3 regions of the Pseudoalteromonas sp. OF5H-5 genome follow, and region 1 is predicted to be linked to each of the others. Evidence: predicted binding sites of a transcription regulator. Region 1 holds the regulator's gene; each other region holds the start of a gene.
What was found. Region 1 encodes sigma-54, which starts transcription at its own class of promoters, with help from an activator protein. Its sites were predicted from a motif close to GTTGGCACGNNNNTNGNNT; they were not measured.
Positions count from the first base shown of each region.

Region 2: a site for sigma-54 is predicted at 2,728-2,746, ahead of L1271_RS01660 (BON domain-containing protein). Genes of this name have one in related genera too.
Region 3: a site for sigma-54 is predicted at 3,542-3,560, ahead of L1271_RS00285 (DUF3192 domain-containing protein). Genes of this name have one in related genera too.

Region 1 covers NZ_JAKGBF010000002.1:41,443-48,102, reverse strand. The annotation lists gene kdsC (3-deoxy-manno-octulosonate-8-phosphatase KdsC) at 1-220, shown strand, start outside; gene lptC (LPS export ABC transporter periplasmic protein LptC) at 217-771, shown strand; gene lptA (lipopolysaccharide transport periplasmic protein LptA) at 761-1,303, shown strand; gene lptB (LPS export ABC transporter ATP-binding protein) at 1,303-2,028, shown strand; gene L1271_RS03070 (RNA polymerase factor sigma-54) at 2,075-3,574, shown strand; gene hpf (ribosome hibernation promoting factor) at 3,604-3,891, shown strand; gene ptsN (PTS IIA-like nitrogen regulatory protein PtsN) at 3,893-4,351, shown strand; gene rapZ (RNase adapter RapZ) at 4,344-5,210, shown strand; gene L1271_RS03050 (HPr family phosphocarrier protein) at 5,211-5,480, shown strand; gene mgtE (magnesium transporter) at 5,830-6,660, shown strand, end outside.
Region 2 covers NZ_JAKGBF010000001.1:364,531-371,190, forward strand. The annotation lists gene L1271_RS01640 (hypothetical protein) at 1-152, opposite strand, end outside; gene L1271_RS01645 (hypothetical protein) at 136-573, opposite strand; gene L1271_RS01650 (hypothetical protein) at 576-905, opposite strand; gene L1271_RS01655 (outer membrane beta-barrel protein) at 1,490-2,065, opposite strand; gene L1271_RS01660 (BON domain-containing protein) at 2,128-2,691, opposite strand; gene L1271_RS01665 (mechanosensitive ion channel family protein) at 2,928-3,812, shown strand; gene L1271_RS01670 (PA2169 family four-helix-bundle protein) at 3,978-4,424, shown strand; gene L1271_RS01675 (DUF1328 domain-containing protein) at 4,435-4,602, shown strand; gene L1271_RS01680 (hypothetical protein) at 4,643-4,834, shown strand; gene L1271_RS01685 (methyl-accepting chemotaxis protein) at 5,053-6,660, shown strand, end outside.
Region 3 covers NZ_JAKGBF010000001.1:57,167-63,826, reverse strand. The annotation lists gene L1271_RS00305 (1-acyl-sn-glycerol-3-phosphate acyltransferase) at 1-560, opposite strand, end outside; gene L1271_RS00300 (SO_0444 family Cu/Zn efflux transporter) at 728-2,002, opposite strand; gene zntR (Zn(2+)-responsive transcriptional regulator) at 1,995-2,402, opposite strand; gene L1271_RS00290 (D-2-hydroxyacid dehydrogenase) at 2,494-3,441, shown strand; gene L1271_RS00285 (DUF3192 domain-containing protein) at 3,640-4,020, shown strand; gene L1271_RS00280 (GGDEF domain-containing response regulator) at 4,089-4,991, opposite strand; gene L1271_RS00275 (hybrid sensor histidine kinase/response regulator) at 5,001-6,660, opposite strand, start outside.

The DNA of each region.
Region 1 (6,660 bases):
TGATGACGAAATTGCATATATTGGTGATGATGGCCCAGATCTACCCGTAATGGAACGAGTTGGTTTTGCCGTTGCCGTCAATGATGCACATCCTCTTGTTAAACATATCGCCCATTACACGACCTTGATGCCAGGTGGCTTTGGTGCCGTGAGAGAACTAACTGATCTTCTAATGCTCAGCCAAAATCACTTATTGACTTCCAAAGGATCAAGTACATGACCGTATTACGTGTCATCTTACTCATTGTTTTCGCTTCTTTAATGGTATGGATGTGGTCGCCCATGTTTAATCCATCAGAGGCGGATCCAGCAAACGAAGATGAACCGTTAGCTAAACCCGATTATGTTGCAACCACGCTTCAGCAAACGACCTATAGTGAAAATGGCTTATTAAACTATCAGGTAACTGCTGATAAGATGGAGTTGTATCAAGATCTTGGCTTTAGTCACTTTGAAAAGCCCATTTTCACCTTATATAACGGTGAACAGAATTGGCAAATAAGCGCATTAGAAGCAACCCTATACGAAAACAACACCTTGATATTAGAGGGCAATGTGTTGGCAAAGAATTTAACACCTAACGCCATGATCACGGATATCAATGCCGATAATGTAAGAGTTGAAATTAAGCAAAAATTGATGAAGTCGGAACACCCTGTCGTTATCAACGGTCCTAGTCTTAGGATCACAGGTAAAGGACTGCATGCGGATCTACAAAAGCAAGTGATCGAACTCATCAACCACACAAAGACAATTTATTATGACCAGTAAAATCATTAACAAACTAGTTTTCATCGGCTTGCTTGCAAGTTCTACTCTAGCAATTGCTGCAGAACAAAATGAAGTCATTATTGATGCTGGCCGTCAGCAAGCTCAACTGCAAAGCAACATCGGTATTTTTGAACAGAATGTTGTTATTATTCATGGCAACAGAAAGATAAATGCCGATCGCCTAGAGGTCCACCGTCGCGCGGAACTTGGCATTAACAAGCAACTGCTTGTGGCAACTGGCAGCCCTGCCACTTTTAGCGAACGTCAACCCGATGGCAACTTGCTAGAAGCCAAAGCAAATGAAATCCGTTACGACGTAGCGAAGGGAACCCTAGTGATTTCTGGTGATGCTGAAATCAATCAAACTGGGCAAAAAATCAATGCTCAAGTCATCACCTATGACATTGAAAAGCAATTGATCAGCGCTGAGCGCTCAGACCAAGAAGACTCTCGAGTAAGAACCATCCTTGTTCCTGTTGATGACAAAAAAGACGCTAAAGAGAAAAAAGCGCAGGAAGAAGGTAACAATTAATGAGCGAGCTCAAAGCAACTGGTCTAGCAAAGAGTTATAAGGGTCGTCAGGTCGTCAAAAATGTTGGTTTAAGTGTTCAGGCTGGCAGTATTGTAGGCTTATTAGGACCAAATGGTGCAGGTAAAACCACTACGTTCTACATGATTGTAGGGTTAGTACCAAGCGACAAAGGCTATATTCAGATTGATGACGAAGATATCACTTTGTTACCGATGCACAGCCGTGCACGACTTGGTATTGGCTATCTACCGCAAGAGTCTTCAATCTTTAGAAAACTCACGGTCTATCAAAATTTGATGGCGATTTTAGAAACTCGAAAAGACTTATCTAAAGTTGAAAGAGAAGCTGAACTAAACGAGTTACTGGATGAGTTTAATATTCAACACATTCGCGACTCACAGGGCATGGCATTGTCGGGAGGCGAAAGAAGACGAGTCGAAATTGCTCGTGCTTTAGCCGCAAACCCTAAGTTTATCCTGTTAGATGAACCTTTTGCTGGTGTTGATCCTATTTCGGTGTTAGATATAAAGACAATCATAGAGCACCTAAAAAACCGTGGTATCGGTGTGCTTATCACCGATCATAACGTTAGAGAAACACTGGACGTATGTGAAAAGGCCTACATCGTTTCACATGGTGAGTTAATCGCTGCAGGCACGCCAGAACATGTTTTGGCAGATCAAACCGTAAGAGATGTCTACCTAGGCGAACAATTCAAGCTATAGTTAAGACGTAGTATTAATAACTGTTAAAAAGGATTGTTAGAGATACATGAGGCAATCATTACAGCTGCGCATGGGGCAGCAACTTACAATGACTCCGCAACTGCAACAAGCCATTCGCTTGCTGCAGCTTAGTACATTGGATCTGCAACAAGAAATACAAGAAGCATTAGACAGCAATCCATTGTTGGAAGTGGAAGAAGGTGATAATACTGACGGCGAAAACGCTGACCAACACAGCCAAGAAAAGAGCCGTGCTGACGACAATCAAGATTCAGCCGATGAAACGCAGGTTAGTGACTATGAGATAGACTCAGATACCGCCATGAGCAAAGACACTGTGAGCGATGACCTTGCCATGGATGTCACTTGGGACGAGTATATGAGTGCAGCGCCTGCTGCAAGCTCAGGTCCACTTCCCGATGACGATAATGTTTATCAAGGGGAAACCTCTGAATCTCTCCACGATTATCTCATGTGGCAACTCGAACTGACACCATTTAGTCCAACAGATAGAGCTATTGCGATTGCGATTATTGAAGCGGTCGACCTGTCAGGCATTCTAACACTGTCTTGCGAAGACATTTTAGAAAGCATTAATGACGAGAATAGCGAAGAGCCTATTGAGCTAGATGAAGTCGAAGCCGTACTCAAACGCATTCAGCTTTTTGACCCTGTCGGTATCGCAGCGCGTAGTTTACAAGAATGCTTATGCATTCAGCTAAACCAATTCGCCCCAGATACCCCATGGATTGCCGAAACAAAAATGATCCTGACAGAGCATATCGACTTGCTTGCCAGCCGTGACTATCGAACTTTGGCTAAGAAAACGCGCCTTAAAGAAGCCGATCTCAAAGAGGTCATGACGTTAATACATAGCCTTAACCCAAAGCCTGCGGCAAGCATTATTCATGAAGAGCCTGAATATGTGATCCCTGACGTATCGGTGAAAAAAGTAAAAGGTCGTTGGGTCGTAGAGCTAAATCCTGATGCTATGCCTAAAATAAGAGTAAATGACCATTACGCTGCGATGTCTAGAACGGCGAAATCCAGTACGGATAGTCAGTTTATTCGCTCACATTTACAAGAAGCAAAGTGGTTTATTAAAAGCTTAGAAAGCCGAAATGATACTTTATTAAAAGTTACCAATTGCATTGTGCAACAACAACAGGCATTCTTTGAACATGGCCCCGAAGCAATGCGCCCTATGGTGCTAAATGATGTTGCTGAAATGGTTGAGATGCATGAGTCCACAATTTCCCGTGTGACAACACAAAAATACATGCATACACCTCGGGGAATATTTGAGCTGAAGTATTTCTTCTCTAGCCATGTAAGTACGGAAAATGGAGGTGAGTGCTCTTCTACAGCAATTAGAGCACTTATCAAAAAGCTGATAGCTGCAGAGAATACCGCGAAGCCATTGAGTGACAGCAAAATTGCAGATATCTTAGCTGAGCAAGGAATTAAGGTAGCGAGACGTACGATTGCAAAATATCGTGAATCCCTAGCCATTCCACCGTCAAATCAGCGTAAAAGCTTGATATAAGACGTAAAACCCAAGAAGGAAAAATGCTTATGCAACTAAATCTAACTGGTCGCCATGTAGAAATTACTGACTCATTAAGAGACTATGTCACCAACAAGTTTGCGAAGCTAGAAAGGCACTTTGATCATATCAATAATGTGCATGTGATCCTTGATGTCGAGAAACTAGTACAAAAAGCAGAAGCAACATTACACGTAAACGGCGGCGAGCTATTTGCATCAACAGAGCATCAAGATATGTATGCCGCAATTGATGGCCTTATCGACAAGCTAGATCGTCAAGTTATTAAACACAAAGAGAAGCTCACTCGACACTAAGATGAAATTAAGTGAATTAGTGAACAAGGACTGCAGTAAAGCTGCGGTCCTTTTTAATAGCAAAAAACGTATTTTAGAATACATCAGCGAACTGGCTCATAGCCAAATTCCAAATACCAGTCAGCATGCTATCTTGGACGCCTTAATGGCGCGAGAGAAATTAGGCAGCACAGGGATCGGTAAAGGCATTGCCATTCCCCATGGTCGACTTGAAGGTTTGGATAAAATCCTTGCTATGGTGCTTGTCAGCGAGCAAGGGATCCAGTTTGAAGCCATAGATAAGCAGCCTGTCGATATTTTTGTCGCGTTCATCGTACCTGAAGGTGATAATCAACAACACCTGAAGACCTTAGCGGCGATTGCTGATACACTCAAAGACAAGTCTTTTTGCAAAATGCTTAGGCAAGCAAAAAGTGATGATGAGTTATATGCAGTGATCCAAGGTGAACTTGATGAGTGATGAAGAAAAAGGACTCGAGCTTATCATTATCAGTGGCCGCTCAGGCTCTGGTAAATCTGTAGCGCTTCGAGTATTGGAAGACTTAGGCTACTATTGTGTGGATAACATTCCGGTCAATTTGCTGCCGTCTTTAGTCCGCAGTGTTTCGGACAATTATAATAAAATTGCAGTCAGTATTGATGTTAGAAACTTACCTAAAGAACAGGACGAGTTTAATGACATTCTTGAATACTTACCAGGCTTTGCCAAACCTACCCTGTTTTATTTAGACAGTGACGATCAAACCCTGATAAAGCGCTTCTCAGAAACACGCCGTTTGCACCCTCTTTCACTGCATAATCTTCCATTAGATGTTGCGATAAAGAAAGAACGGGAATTGTTAGACGTGCTGATCACTCGCGCCGATTTTCTCATTGATACTACAGGCCTGAGCGTTCATCAACTTGCAGAAGATATCCGCGAAAAAATCTTAGGTAAAAAAGACAAACAACTCATTATTACCTTTGAATCTTTCGGCTTTAAACACGGCATCCCAAAACAAGCGGATTACGTTTTTGATGCGCGCTTTTTACCCAACCCACATTGGGAGCCTGAGCTTAAGCCGCTAACTGGCTTAGATCAGCCAGTCAAAGACTATTTGTCGAGTCACAGCATCGTGCAAAAGTTTACTTGGCAGATCCAAACCTTCGTACAAACTTGGTTACCACACTTAGAGCGTAACAATCGCAGTTATCTAACGATCGCAATAGGATGTACAGGTGGGCAACATCGCTCGGTATACTTAGCGCAAACCATTGGTGAACGTTTTGCTAAAACCCATCCCAACGTCAAAATTCGTCACCGAGAGCAAGAGGGTTAAATGTTAGAAGATACGTTTTTAATCCAAAACAAACTCGGCCTGCACGCTCGAGCAGCGACGGTTCTTGCGCAATTAGCAACCCAATTTGATGCCGAAGTGACCTTATATCAAGGAGACAAAAGTGCTGCTGCTGACAGCGTACTAGCGCTGTTGTTACTTGAAAGCAGCCAAGGGAAAGAAGTCCGAGTGGTTTGTGAAGGTCCTGATGCTCAGTATGCACTAGACGCCATTGGCGGACTGATAGAAAATAAGTTTAATGAATCCGAGTAATCGTCAGTAAAACAATAAGGCCTGATTCATTTACTCCCTGCTAATCTCCCCCTCCTCCGTAACCAAAGTGGTCTAATAAGTCTCTCATAATTAAGCGTAAACCTTGGTAGTTCCTAATAAACTGAGTTACACTGTAATACCAATTTAGGTTTCTTTCGTGCAGTAAAGCTAGTTGCCGGAAAATCCTACTTTATCGTTGCGTACACCTTTAACGTATATTAACGATAGCAACCCACCAGCAGAAACAACACGAATAAAATTCAAATTAAGAAATTGATTTCTGCGATAAAATAAATGAATAGGGTTAACTTAATCACGTTAACCACCATTAATATCAAAAAGGATGCCTATGCCTGAAGTATTTGAACAAGACTACACACTGGAACAACTCCAAAAGGTAACTAACGCCTTAAACAGTGGTCAGTTTGTTCAAGTTAGGCGTATGCTCGCAGAAACAGCACCTTGTGACACTGCACTGCTTTTAGAATCATCCCCTCATAAAATTCGCTCTATGCTGTGGCAGCTTGTTGACCCAGATATCCAAGGGGATGTCTTAGAGGAACTGTCAGAGGACGTAAGACTTGGGATCATCGCCCAGATGGAACCTGAGCTAATCGCCGCCGCTACAGAAGACATGGACGACGATGACCTTGGTGATGTCCTAAGAAGCCTGCCTGATACCGTCTACAAAGACGTTATCGGAGCGATGGATAGCCAAGATAGAGAACGTGCGACACAAGCTTTGTCCTACAAGGAACACTCTGCCGGTGCGCTAATGAGCACCGACACGGTAACTATTCGACCCGATGTTACCTTGGAAGTTGTATTTAGATATCTACGTCTTAAAGGCGAATTGCCAGACGGCACAGATGAGCTATATGTTGTCGATAAAGACAACTGTTTCTTGGGTGCCTTACCAGTCAATACCTTATTAACTAAGTCTCCTGACAGTATGGTTCGAGACTTGATGGATGAAGATAAGGAAACGATCCCTATCTCCATGGATGAGTCTGAAGTGGCGCAGCTTTTTGAGCGTCATAACTGGATCTCAGCTCCCGTCGTTGACGATAACGCCCATTTGCTTGGCCGTGTCACCATTGATGACGTTGTTGACGTTATTCGTGAAGATGCTGAGCACAGCTTGTTAAGTATGGCAGGTCTTGAAGATGAAGAAGACACC
Region 2 (6,660 bases), on a different contig from region 1:
AACCCTTGAGGAGAGCTAATCGCGCCGGTGAATACCTTCTTGGCTTTCACTTGGGTAAGTTGATTAAAATGTTTAGCGGTAATGAGCTTTTTCTTCTCAATCACCACTTCTTGGTGCAACTTATCAGTGATGAATTCAGCGAGCTTCGTCATTGCTAGCCTCCTGCTTCGCAACTGGGGTATAAAACCCAGACGTCAGGTCGTTAATACTATTATTAAAGAGCTTCAGCCCTGTTATGATTAGGTAATAAATCATCGCGATATTGATAGTCAGTACGATACCCGCCGAAACAAACCAACTTAGTCCCGCGTAGGTTAACGCGTAAGCAAATAACACATGCAAGCTTCCCCACACCATTGCTGTCAAGATTAGAGAAAATAGAATTAACCCGAGCGCAATACATAAGGTTTTTAGATTAGCTCTAAACTTAGCACCTAATAGGTTTAGTTGTGCTTCTGCGATTTGCTGATAGCTGTTGAATAATAGAGACACAGAATCTTTAAGCTCAGCGAGCGCTGGAGTGCGCTCGTGAGCTGCTGCTTGACGGTCTCTTATTTGAGCTTGGTCTTGCATGATTACTTATTCCTTAACAGCATAGTTGCTAACATACCAAGTGAGAATGCGATACCAGCCGTTTTTACTGGGTTTTCCGTTGCATACTTTTTCACACCTGATGTATTCCACGCACGTTCCCACTCCTTGCGCTTGGCACCAATCGCTTCACTCGAATTATGGCTTTTTTCACGTAGTGAGGTTTCAGTACGAGATGCCGAAGCGTGCAGTGAATCTACTGATGCATGCAATGTATCTGCAATTTGATCCGTAACAGGATGGCTAGAGTCTTGGCCATTTGGCTGTGGTTTAGCTGTATTGCTTGTCTGTGTTTGGTTTGCTTGATTACTCATAAACTACTCCTTATTCGTTTAGTTCACTATATAGGTAGCAAACCCTTTGCCAACTTGAAAGTTGTTTAAATTCATAAGGTTAATGTTTTTCGGTATCGTTTGTCGGTAGATGCGAAATGAAGGGTGTAAATGTTACATAGCAGAACCTACAGGGTATTGTGGTCGCAAAGCTTGCAGCTTTTACATTGACTCACAACAGCGATAACCCATTCGTATCTTTTACTCGGCAGGATTACAGGGATCTGCAACAGTGGATTTTTATTTAGTAACCTTCGTGCTCGATGAGAGATTTCGACTGATGTTGGATAGGTATAAACTTCTTATTTCGAGTAACAAAGTAGCAAATTTATTACCTTGCCTATATAAATTTCGGCCTTAGCGATAGCGAGCTACGGCGGAATTACGAGTCCGGTTTTCTTGCCTTGGTTTAGTTACTTAAATGAGTAAGTTAGTATGGGATTACTATGAAGGAAGAAACAAAAAAAGCGCTACCAAGTGGTAGCGCCAAAACCAGACTCTTGTGGAAGAGCCAGGACTGAGTCAAAGGGGAAATAATTGGGAGGCTATAGAGCCAAAATTACTGCTTAAAACTGATATTCGATAGAGACGGCAGCTACGTCCATATCAGGGTCGATATTGTCTTCAAGTTCATAGCGAGTGTATTCTAACCGCATGTTAACGTTTTCATTGAGGTGAAACTCAACACCGGCACCATAGAGCCAGTCGCCACCCTCAAGGCTAGATGAAACTCGACCTACAGCTGGAATATCCGCGTAGATATCAGCATCCCACTCAAGCCAACCACCTTTTGCATACACTGAGAAATGTTCGTTTAGTGGAGCTGAAATACGTGTAGATAAAGAAATACCGTCTATTTCAGCAGAGTTGTCAATGTCACTTGCTTCGTCGAAGTTCTCATAGGCAAGTTCAAAACTCCAATATGGATTAATTTTTGTACCCACATACGCTTTTAGCATAGAAGAGTCGTCGTCGAATGAAGTGTCATTCTCACGATCTTCCCATTGGAAAGAGTATTGGCCATAGCCGATACCTGTGTAAATTTTATAATCATCTAGTCCAAAATCAGACTCCGCGTGAGCGGCTGTGGATGCAAGACCTAGAGAGGCAAGTAGCGCAGCAGCAATTGTTAATTGTTTCATCTTTACTCCTTAAATCAATATAAGTATGGGAGGGGGAAAGCCCCCCTCAAATCAAAATTGGCTTATGATTTTGTGGTAACGCGAAGGTTATCTTTTACATCTCTAACGTCATTGGCGTTTTTCGCGATTTGCACAGCAAGTTTGCGCTCCGCTTCGCTACCAACATGACCATTTAGTGTTACGACTAGACCTTCAACATCAACATCGATGTCAGTACCATCTACATCAGTGTCAAACAGGTAGCGAGACTTGATTACGGTTGCGATTTTTGCGTCAGTAAAGCCACTATCGCTTTCGTAATTACGCTCTTTTTTACGCTCATCTGACATATCAACGATAGTCAGGTCGTTTTTCACTTCTTTTACGCCATCGATACCTAGTACCAGTTCCTCAGCTAGCTTCTTATCTACTGAGTGTTCAACTTTACCAGTTAGCACTACAACGCCGTTCTTTACATCAGTGTTAATGTCAAAGTTGTTCAGTTCACCGTTGAAAAGCAGTGTTGCTTCTGCTTTACCGTCTATCCAAGCGTCACTCGCTTCTTTTTCCCAAGAGTTATCAGCAGCAAATGCTGAAGCAGTAGTAAGTGAAGATACTAGTACAGTTGCAATTAATGTCTTTTTCATAATTAAACTCCTTTAATTTCGTAGTCGAATTATCTGTTGCAGCTGTTGTGCCAATCTTTAACTTATTGATAATTATGTGATTTATTTTTATAGAGTAAGTTTTAAGGAAGAATTTACCGAGAAGATGTGTAAATTAGTTTGTAATAATTACCTTTTCCATGAACGGCTAATTAATATAACTAGGAATGATTACTGCATTCTAGATTTGTCGAGTACTTAAATAGGAATATTTGATTATGAATTTAGAAAAATTCTGGACGTTAATTAATGATAAGTTAATCTCTTGGCTTGAATCCGGTGTGCAGTTACTACCGAATATGATCCTAGCCTTAATGATACTCATATTCTTCACTGTTTTGGCTAAAATATCTTCAATTTGGTTTTCAAAGGCAATTAAAAAAGCAATAAAGACAGAACAAGTGGCTTCACTTATTAGTTCCATATTTAAAGTCTCTATTATTGCCATTGGGATTTTCTTCGCTTTAGATATAGTAAAACTATCAGGTGCTGTAATGTCATTGTTGGCTGGGGCGGGGATCATTGGCCTTGCTATTGGCTTTGCATTCCAAGACATGACCGAGAACCTCATCGCTGGATTTGTGATGGGGGTCAGAAAACCTTTTATGGTCGGTGACATTATAAGAACCAAGGATTGCTTTGGCACGGTAAGCAAAATCAATTTGAGAAACACCTTAGTAGAAAACTTTTATGGCCAGCTGTCTTATATCCCCAACAAAATTCTCTTTAAGAATGAGTTACAAAACTACACTAAGCTTGGCAAGCGAAGAATAGAAGTACCAGTTGGTATCTCGTATGCGGACGACCCAGAGCAAGCCCGAGAGGTGATTGTTGAGGCAATTAACAAGCTTGATTTCGTAGTAAGCCAAAAAGAAACAGATGTCTATGCAGAGTCTTTTGGTGACAGCTCTATTAATCTATTAGTGTGGTTTTGGATAGATTACCCAGCAGATCCGGGCTTTATGGTGGTCAGGCACAAAGCAATTTGCACCATTAACCGTGTATTAGTTGATAACGATATCTTAATTCCTTTCCCAATTAGGACTATGGATTTCAATGCTAAAGGGAGCACAACCTTAAGTACGCAATTATCACAGGAATAATTTACATCTAGTTTGTAATATTTTCACCGGTCTGAAGGTGCTTAGATTAAAAAGCCTTATATAATAAAGGTTTATGATTTGGCATTTAATCTGCATTAGTGAAAGGGACAGAAAATAATATTTGCAAAATGCACTTATTAAATATCGCAACGAAAGGAGTTATTTATGGCAGATTCAAATTACGACATGGGGCCGGTAAAAGAGCTCATCAAAGTATTAAATGGTGGTGTTGATTTTTACACTGAAGCTAAAAAGAAGCTAGATAATATCGAATTAAACCGCGTATTTGACCAAATGATTGTAGATAAAGCGCAAGCAATCTCGGATCTACAACCATTTGTTCTTATTGACGAAGGTGAAATTGAGACAGATTCAGCGCTTAGCATCGACATTCGTGAATCGTACACCAAGTTGGTTGGTATGGTGAGCACCGACAAAGAGCACACCTATATTTCTCAGCTAGAAGAAGTGGAAGACAAAGTGTTAAGCAAGCTTGATAAAGCATTAAGCAAAGATCTTCCACCTAAATGCAAGAGTGTATTACTGCAAATTCAAACCAGAATGCAAACTTGTCACGATCAAATGAAGCAGTTGCAAGAGCTAACTGCCTAAGGAGAATGTTATGTTGAGTTGGGCTGTAATGTTTTTATTCCTAGCACTTGTCGCAGCCGTGCTAGGTTTCACTGGAATCGCTGGCGCTGCGGCAGGTATGGCGAAAATTCTATTCTTTGTGTTTATCGCCTTTATGATTATTTCGTTTATTTTTGGCAAAGCACGAGCTCCCAGGTAAAAGGGAATTAACGTACAAAAACGGTTTTAGGAGATAGATTATGAAATCAGCAATTACATTAGCAAAAGCATTTGGTTTTGTTTCAATTTTAGCACTTTTTGGTTGTAGCGAAGGTCCGGCGGAAGATGCTGGTGAGCGTTTCGATGAAACAGTTCAGGAAGTAGAAAATAGCGTGGAAGACGCGTGTGAAGATGTAAAAGAGAACATGAACGCTGAAAACGAAGAGTGTTAAGCGAAAGTGATTTCGACGTGGAATAAAAGAGGAGAAGCCGATAAAAGCTTCTCCTCTTTTTTTGTAATAGGTTTAAAAATCAAACCTATACAGTTAAGAGACACAGTTACGAAGTATGATGCATATCAATAATGCGCTGCTTAATTTGCAATTATTATTGTAATCTATGAACTTTGAGTAATACTTTATTTCTATGTTTACTCAATAAAAATCAGACTATGCTAAATAGGGTTTCAGTTAAAAGCAGATTGTTGTCGCTTTCGGGCATACCTGCTGTGTTTTTTATTCTCGCTACTATCTTTACAATTGGAACATTATCAAATCTTATCAATTACATTGACCGTATTTATGACGACAGAGTTGTACCGCTGAGGCAAATAAAAGTAGTGTCAGATAACTATGCGGTGGTTATTGTGGATACGTTTCACAAGTTACGAGGCCATCAATTATCCAACAGTGCCGCGTTAAAGCAAATCGCAGAAGCTAAAAATATCGCTGAAAAAGAATGGAGCCAATATTTATCTACAGAATTGACGAGTGAAGAGCGAAGTTTGGTGAAGCAGGTTGAATCCGCTGAGCTTGCTGTTAAACAATTACTTACCAACTACACGAGTCGTGTTAATACGAATACTTTTGAAGAAATTCCTTATGATAAATTTGTACACGATCTCTATGCCGCCTTTGACCCCCTAAGTGAAAGCTACAATGCACTAATTGAGTTACAACTTGCAGAGGCAAGTGCACTAAGAGATGTTGGCCGCTCAGAAGCCAGTGCGACAAAAACGGCGATGATTATCTCTTCCGTTACTATTGTGATCGTAATGGTGCTGATTGGTATGTTGATATTTAGGTCAATTAACGAACCACTCAGTCGTTTGCGTATGCGTATTGGCAACATTGCAAGAGATGCTGATTTAACCCAACGTGTAGTGGTTGAGGGGCAGGACGAGCTGAGTGAGATAGGAAACGACTTCAATACTATGGTGTCGAGCTTACATGAGTTAGTTACCAACCTAGTTACGATGGTGAATAGTCTGTCCACTACATCCAACGAGCTAAATGGAATAAGCCAGTCAATTGCAGGCACCTCGCAAGAACAAGAGCAGCAAACGGTAATGATCGCAACTGCAGCGACAGAAATGAGTAGTGCAATTCAGGAGGTTGCACATAATGCGATGAATACCGCGAACAAGGCCGAAATGTCAGGTCAGCTTGCAAAACAAGGGATGGATGTTATTTCGCAAAATATTCAGGCTATTGAACGCCTCGCTAGTGAAGTCGGTGATAACGCGCAGTTAATTAAAGCGTTGAATGACCAGTCGAATGAAATCAACCAAGTGGTGTTAATGATCCAAGGTGTGGCTGAACAAACAAACCTTTTGGCGTTAAACGCTGCAATAGAAGCGGCGAGAGCTGGGGAATCAGGCCGAGGTTTTGCGGTTGTTGCCGATGAAGTCAGGCAATTGGCACATAATACGCAAAAAGCCACGGAATCTATCCGAGATATGATCAGCAAGCTACAGGGCATGGCACAAAATGCTGTGTCGTCGATGGAGAATGCGCAGTCGAGTGCAGCGGCAGGTGTAGATAGGGCCAACGAGTCAGCTCAAATCATGACAGATATAGATAAGGCGGTAGACGAAATCGTTGGTATGAACATTCAGGTTTCAACGGCAACGGAAGAGCAAACAACGGTGGTTGCGGAAATCAGTGAAAATATTAATGATTTCAGTAGTAGTATTTCTGAAATTACTCGAAATGCACAGAGTAATGCAGATGTGAGTAATGACTTAGAAGCGCTAGCTGAGCAGTTAAACGGTCAAGTG
Region 3 (6,660 bases), on a different contig from region 1:
ATGGAGTTACCTTCACTTAATGAGTCAGAAATATAGGCTGAAAGCTGGGTTAGTGCTTTTAGCATTTCTTTCGGCGCCTTTGCCGAGCGTTTTACAATAAAACTCTTATTAAGGCGCATAAGCTCAGTGATATAAGGTACTTGCAGTAAGTTATCACCAATAGCGATACGCACCGTGCGCATATCTTGCTGATGCAAGCCCCAGTTAACAAGTGCAGGGTCTAATACGATGTCACGGTGATTTGAAATAAATAAATACGAGGTATTCGAGTCTAATGTTTCAAGGCCAGAATAAGTCACTTTAGACGTCGTTTTATTGATTAAAATTTGCAGATAGTACGCCACTTCATCTTGTACTTGTTCAATCGTACAAAAATCTCCCCACTTCTTTTTTAGTTTCATTCTTACGAGTGGGCGTGCAATAGCAGGCCAAGCATTTAACCAAGCTGGCAGGTTATATTTGGCGATCACATCAATGAATTGATCATCACCTAGTAGACGTGCCAGTGCTGGCACTACTTCATCATCATTATACGGTCTAATGTCAGCGTATTTATCCACTCTACTTCTCAAATTGTCGGATTAACGAATACTGGAACGCATTCTATCGTGTCAAATAAACAGACGCTAAGCATTTCATGTCTGACCACCAAGGCAATATACCAAGTTGGAACAATAAATGCTTAAGCGTCATGCAATTGTAATACGGTAAAAAGTACCACAATAGTTTATCTTCTAACAACTTTACCTAATTTGAGTATAGCTAATCTTAGTAAGAGTGCTGCTAATAATGCGCCCATCGATACTGTTAACCAATGTGGTAGCACTTCGTGTTCCTCACCTATCATCGGCGTTACAACAAAACCATAAGTATTGACTAAGTAATCAGTTAAATAGCCAAAGATAAGTGCAATCCCGATGACACCGCCCAAGTAGGCAAACACGGCACGACGCCCTAATTCTTTACCAACCACCCCAATTGTGGCGATGTTAGTTGCAGGGCCTGCGAGCATAAATACCAATACAGCACCGGGTGAAACACCAGCCATTAATAAACCCGCAGCGATTGGAGTTGAAGCGGTCGCACAAATATACATTGGGATACTGATAAGAATAACCACTAGCATGGCAATAATACCGTCGCCCCACTGAGATAAGAAAGACTCAGGCACAAAGGTTTGCACTAACGCTGCAAAGAATAAACCGATAAGTAGCCAAACTGCGGTGTCGGACAGTAATTGATTACAGCTGAACTTAACAGCTTCTACAATTTTACCAAAAATCCCTTGGTTTTTAGGCTTAGGAGCTGGCTCACAACAGCTTGTCGTGGCTGATGAAGAGTCGCAACAACTGGTTACGGTAGGCTCCGTAGTATCACAACAAGACATATTCGTCCCTACCATTGCTAATTGCGGGCTTGCAGGCGCACAGCAGCTTGAGCTTACTTTTGCGGTTTCCACTTTAGCGCTGGCACAACAGCTATCATGGCTGTGATGCTTTTCAGCAGGCTTTGGCTCTGAGTGATGATTAGCGTCACAACAACCGCTAGTCGCGCTTGGTTCCTCTGAGGTATTAAGGTGCTTTAGTGGCACAGGCTTATCATCTTTCTCACTGCTAACGAGTAACCCAGCCGCAATTGCGCTAACCACAGCCGCAATTGGCCTAATTATCGCCATAAAAGGACCAAGTAGTACATAAGAAACTGAGATAGAGTCCACTCCAGTTTCAGGCGTTGAGACTAAAAATGCGGTTGTCGCACTTTTCGAGCCCCCCGCTCTTCTCAGTCCCACCGCAGCAGGAATAACGCCGCAAGAGCACAGTGGCATAGGCGCCCCAATCAGCGCTGCCTTTATCGTTGTCCAAAATCCTTCTTTTCCTAAGTGCTTTTGCAATAAATCTTTTGGAATAAATACATTAAGTAACCCAGCCAATATTAGGCCAAGCAGTAACCACGGGGCAGATACTAAAAATAGCTGCCAAAAATTTACTATCAGTTCATTCATCGATAGCCTCCAAGGCCGTTAAAATCGAGCAGCTCACTGCCGCTTCCTTACCGCCGCAGCATTGCTCTGCTAGCGTCGATAATGATTGTTCAAATTTTTGTAACTCAGCGATCCGCGCTCTCACTAAATCCCGTTTAGTGATAGTCAGCGTTTTCACTTCTTCGCAACTGTGCTGATGCTTTTCAAACTTTATCTTCAGCAAGTCTTGCACTTCTTTGAGGCTAAACCCTACTTCCTTCGCGCGAAGAATAAAGCGCATTTGCTTTTCACTTTGCTCATCAAACAACCGATACCCGCCCTCGCTCCTTGTGCAAGGGTGTAGAAGATCGTTTGCTTCATAATACCTTAACGTGTCAGTTGATACGTTAAGCCGCTTTGCCAGCTCACCAATCTTTACCACTTTACACTCCCAAGTCCTGAAGATTATCCTAGTCGACATCACAAGTATAAACCTTAGAGTTAACTCCAAAGTCAAGAAAAGGATAAAAATAATGCAAATCGTGGTATTAGACGCTAAAACCCTTGCAGGAACCGATCTTTCCCCCATTGCCAAACTAGGCACATTAACGTCTTACGACACCACACCCAGTGAGGACATCATCACACGCTGTAAAGATGCAGCAGTCATCATCACCAATAAAGTACAGTTAACTGAACAAACAATCGCGGCGTTACCGCAATTACGCCTGATTTGTGTTGCGGCCACAGGCGTCAACAACATCGATTTGGCAGCCGCAAAAGCCCATCAAATTGCGGTGGCTAATGTGGCTGGTTATTCGACCCCTTCTGTCGTGCAGCACACCTTTACTATGCTTGGTAACTTAATGACAAATATTCATCGTTACCAGCAAGACTGCCGTGCAGGGCTTTGGCAGCAAAGTGATATGTTTTGTCGCTTGGACTACAGCATCAACGAAATTGCAGGCAAAAACTTTGTGATCGTAGGCCATGGAACGTTAGGAGAAGCCGTTGCAAAAGTCGCACAAGCATTTGGAGCTCAGGTAATTGTTGCCGAACGTAGGGGCCTAACTGAGGTTAGAGCAGGACGAATGGCTTTTGAAGAAGCACTGCAGATTGCGGATATTGTATCGATTCACTGCCCGCTTACCGCTGAAACAGAAAACCTGATTTCGAGAGCTGAATTCGCTCTACTTCCAAATCATGCTTATCTTATCAACACCGCGAGAGGCGGAATAGTCAATGAGCAAGCGCTGGTGGATGCGCTAACTAACAAGCAAATAGCTGGTGCTGCTGTGGATGTCCTCACTCAAGAGCCGGCCCAAGCAAGCAACCCACTTGTTCAATACCAAGGGGAAAACTTGCTTTTAACACCGCATACGGCATGGGCAAGTAAAGAAGCCATCGAACGTTTAGTCGGCGAAATTGCCATTAATATTGAAAGTTTTGTGGCAGGCACAACGAGAAACCGAGTGGTCTAGATTATTGTTTTAGTGAGTGATATCGCTAAAAGTTAGTGAAAACCATCAACCACAAACTGATTAAAAAACAACAACAAACTGATATTTATAAACTTTATTAGTTGGCAAAGAGTTTGCAACTCTTGTGATAATTCAAGCAAAAAATAAATGGCTGTTTGCATTACTTGCTCAGCAACAAAATTAAAAAGGAAAACAACAATGAAAAAATTAATGTTAGTGGCTGCGCTTAGCTCTACTCTATTATCAGGCTGTATCGTTGCTGTATCCGACGGTGAAGTAGAACACGGTTGGGCTTCTGAATACAACTCGTCTAACTGGGAACATAAACAGCGTAAAAATCGTGAAAAGATTGCTAACCTTGAAATGGGCGCGTCTTACTCATCAGTAAAAGACATGTTTGCAACTCCTGACTTTAGCGAGTTGGTGTCAAAAGACGGCGACAACTATCAAGTGCTGTACTATGCAACCAACAGCAAACACTCAGACGGCAAAGTAACAAAAGATGAGTGCACGCCATTGGTATTCAAAAACAACCAACTGGTTGGCTTTGGCGACAACGCACTAAAGCAAATTCAGTAAGACTTTATCGCACCAAGGATGGTGAATAATGCGGATATGCTTTAGCCCCCGCATATGGCTTTAGATATTTATAACACTTTAATAAAAACCGTACTTTGCTGTTTTTGTGCAACGGCAAGTGCGCTATCGGCCATTTTGATCAGCTCACCGAGCTCATTACTACAGTGATTTTCAATATGAACTGCACCAATGCTAACGCTCACATGCGCACATATGGGTGAGGCAATATGGGGGATTTTTAACGCGTTAACCGAGTCGTGCAACGCTTCTGCTATTTCATTAATTATGTCGATATTATGCTGAGTTAGCACTAACGCAAAACGGGTACCGTCAAAACGGCCAATAAATAAAGAACGTCGGGTTGCGGCTTCTTCTAGCGCTTTGGCTACCTTAAATAAGCAGTCATCACCATGCATATAGCCATAATGCTCATTAAACGTTTTAAAATAGTCCACCTCAACCAGCATTACGGTAAACGCACTGCCATCAGCTTTTGCGCTCTCTAAAGCTGATTTCATCGCTTCATCTAGATACCTGCGATTGGGCAACTCTGTTAAACCATCGATAGAGGCTAGCTTTTCTAGCAGATCATTTTTCTTTTTTATTGCTAAATGGTTTTTGATTCTGGCTTTTACAATCAAAGGGTTAAAGGGTTTAGTAATATAATCCACAGCCCCTAACTCCAAACCTCGTGCTTCATCTTTAAAGCTCACACTACCGGAGATCACGACAACGGGAATACCGTAAGTGCTCGCATCCTTTTTCAGGCACTCTAAAACAGCAAAGCCAGCGCCGTCAGCCATTAACACATCTAAAATAATAAGATCTGGTTTGCTTACTTTTAGTTCATCAATACATAACTTAGCGTCAGTGCTATGGGATAACCGATGGCCGTCACCTAATGTATTACTTAGGACCATCTTATTTATTGGGTCATCATCAATAATAAAAATGTGCTCAGCTTGCTGCATCTTATGACGCTACCTTTTTAGCTCGATAAAGCACACCACCTGTGAAAGTGCATTTGTTAACACATCCAAGTCAGTGCGATTTGTTATTGTTGTGATCGTTTTGCTTTGCGTTTCAAGGTCTTTTGCAACTTTCGCCAGTCGCTTAAAACCCAGACCAGCAGCTGCGCCCTTAATTCCGTGTGCTAACTCGAATAATGCTGAACCTTGCTCTATTTCAGCAACCTGTTCTAGGTAATCATGGCAAAGTTTAGCAAATTTATCTAACATTGTTTTCAAAAACGTTTCATTTTGCATCATTTGTGATAAAGCAAACTCATAATCGAAAAAGATTTCTTCTGTTTTATCTGACTGGAAAATATTACTTGCCAATGCCTTGCACGCCTGTGTGCTATTAATTGGTTTTACCAAATAATCATTCATGCCAACGGCTGTGGCTTTCGCCCGCTCTTCTTTGCTTGCATTGGCGGTCAAGGCGATAACGGGAAGCTCAGTTTCAGACCACACGGCTCTGATCTGCTTGGTCGCTTGATAGCCATCAATATTTGGCATATGGATATCCATCAGGATGATATCGGGTTGCAGTGAGCGACAAACTTCCTCAATATGTTCGGCGCTTTGGAGCCCTACGGTAGAAATACCATTCTGCTTCAACATATTTTCAGTAATATCTAAATTTAAGTTGTTATCGTCGACCACCAAGCAAAGTGCACCGGCAACCTGCATACACACGTTGTCGACGGTTTGCGTCATATGGGCAAATTCAGCAAGCCAAGTATAAGCTGATTGGTAAAACACACTTTGATTAAGCGCAATATGGTTACTTTGCTCAGGAAACTCCCCTTCACAATGCAGTAGTAATGCGGTATTTCCAGGTAGCGTATAAGCGGGGTCAAGTGCTGCTTCTGGTGGAATAACAACAATAGACTTGTCGAGCTGAGCATGCATCCCGTGCAATCGCTCAACAGATAAAGGTTCCGCAAGACCTGCAAAATAGCTTGGTAAGCTATGTGCTTCGGTGGTGAGACAGTAAACTTCTTTGTGACTATCCACAACTGGACAAGCGCCTTTATCTAGCACCAATTCAAAGAAAAAGCAGCTTCCTTCGTTCGGGGTTGAGTTAACCGCAATATCGCCACCTAAGAGTGCAACTTCTTGCTTCACAATCGCAAGCCCCAAACCAATGCCTTCGTGACGACGTGTGAAGCTTTCATCACCTTGGGTAAATGCATCAAAAAGGTGTTCAATTTCTTGCGATTTGATCCCAACTCCAGTGTCCCAAACAGCAAACTTTATGGTTTGTTTTGCAGCTCTATCATTAACTAACGCCACCTTCAAACCAACCTTCCCTTGATTGGTATACTTTACCGCATTGCCAAGCAGGTTTACCAAGATTTGCTTTACCTTATCTTCATCACTGTACAGGTAAGGCCAAACTTGAGGGTCGACCTGTAACTCAAACTCCAAGCCTTTTTGTATACATAAAGGCTTAATCAGTGATTCTATCGTGGTAAATACATGGCAGGTTTGAAATGTCTCGTATTGAATTGTGCCTTGATGACTTTCTACTTTGGCAAACTCTAAAATACTGTTGAGCATGGTAAGCAGCTCGTTTGCAGCCCCAGAAAGCTGCTGCAATTTTTTACTCTGAACTCGCGTCAGCGCCTCACTT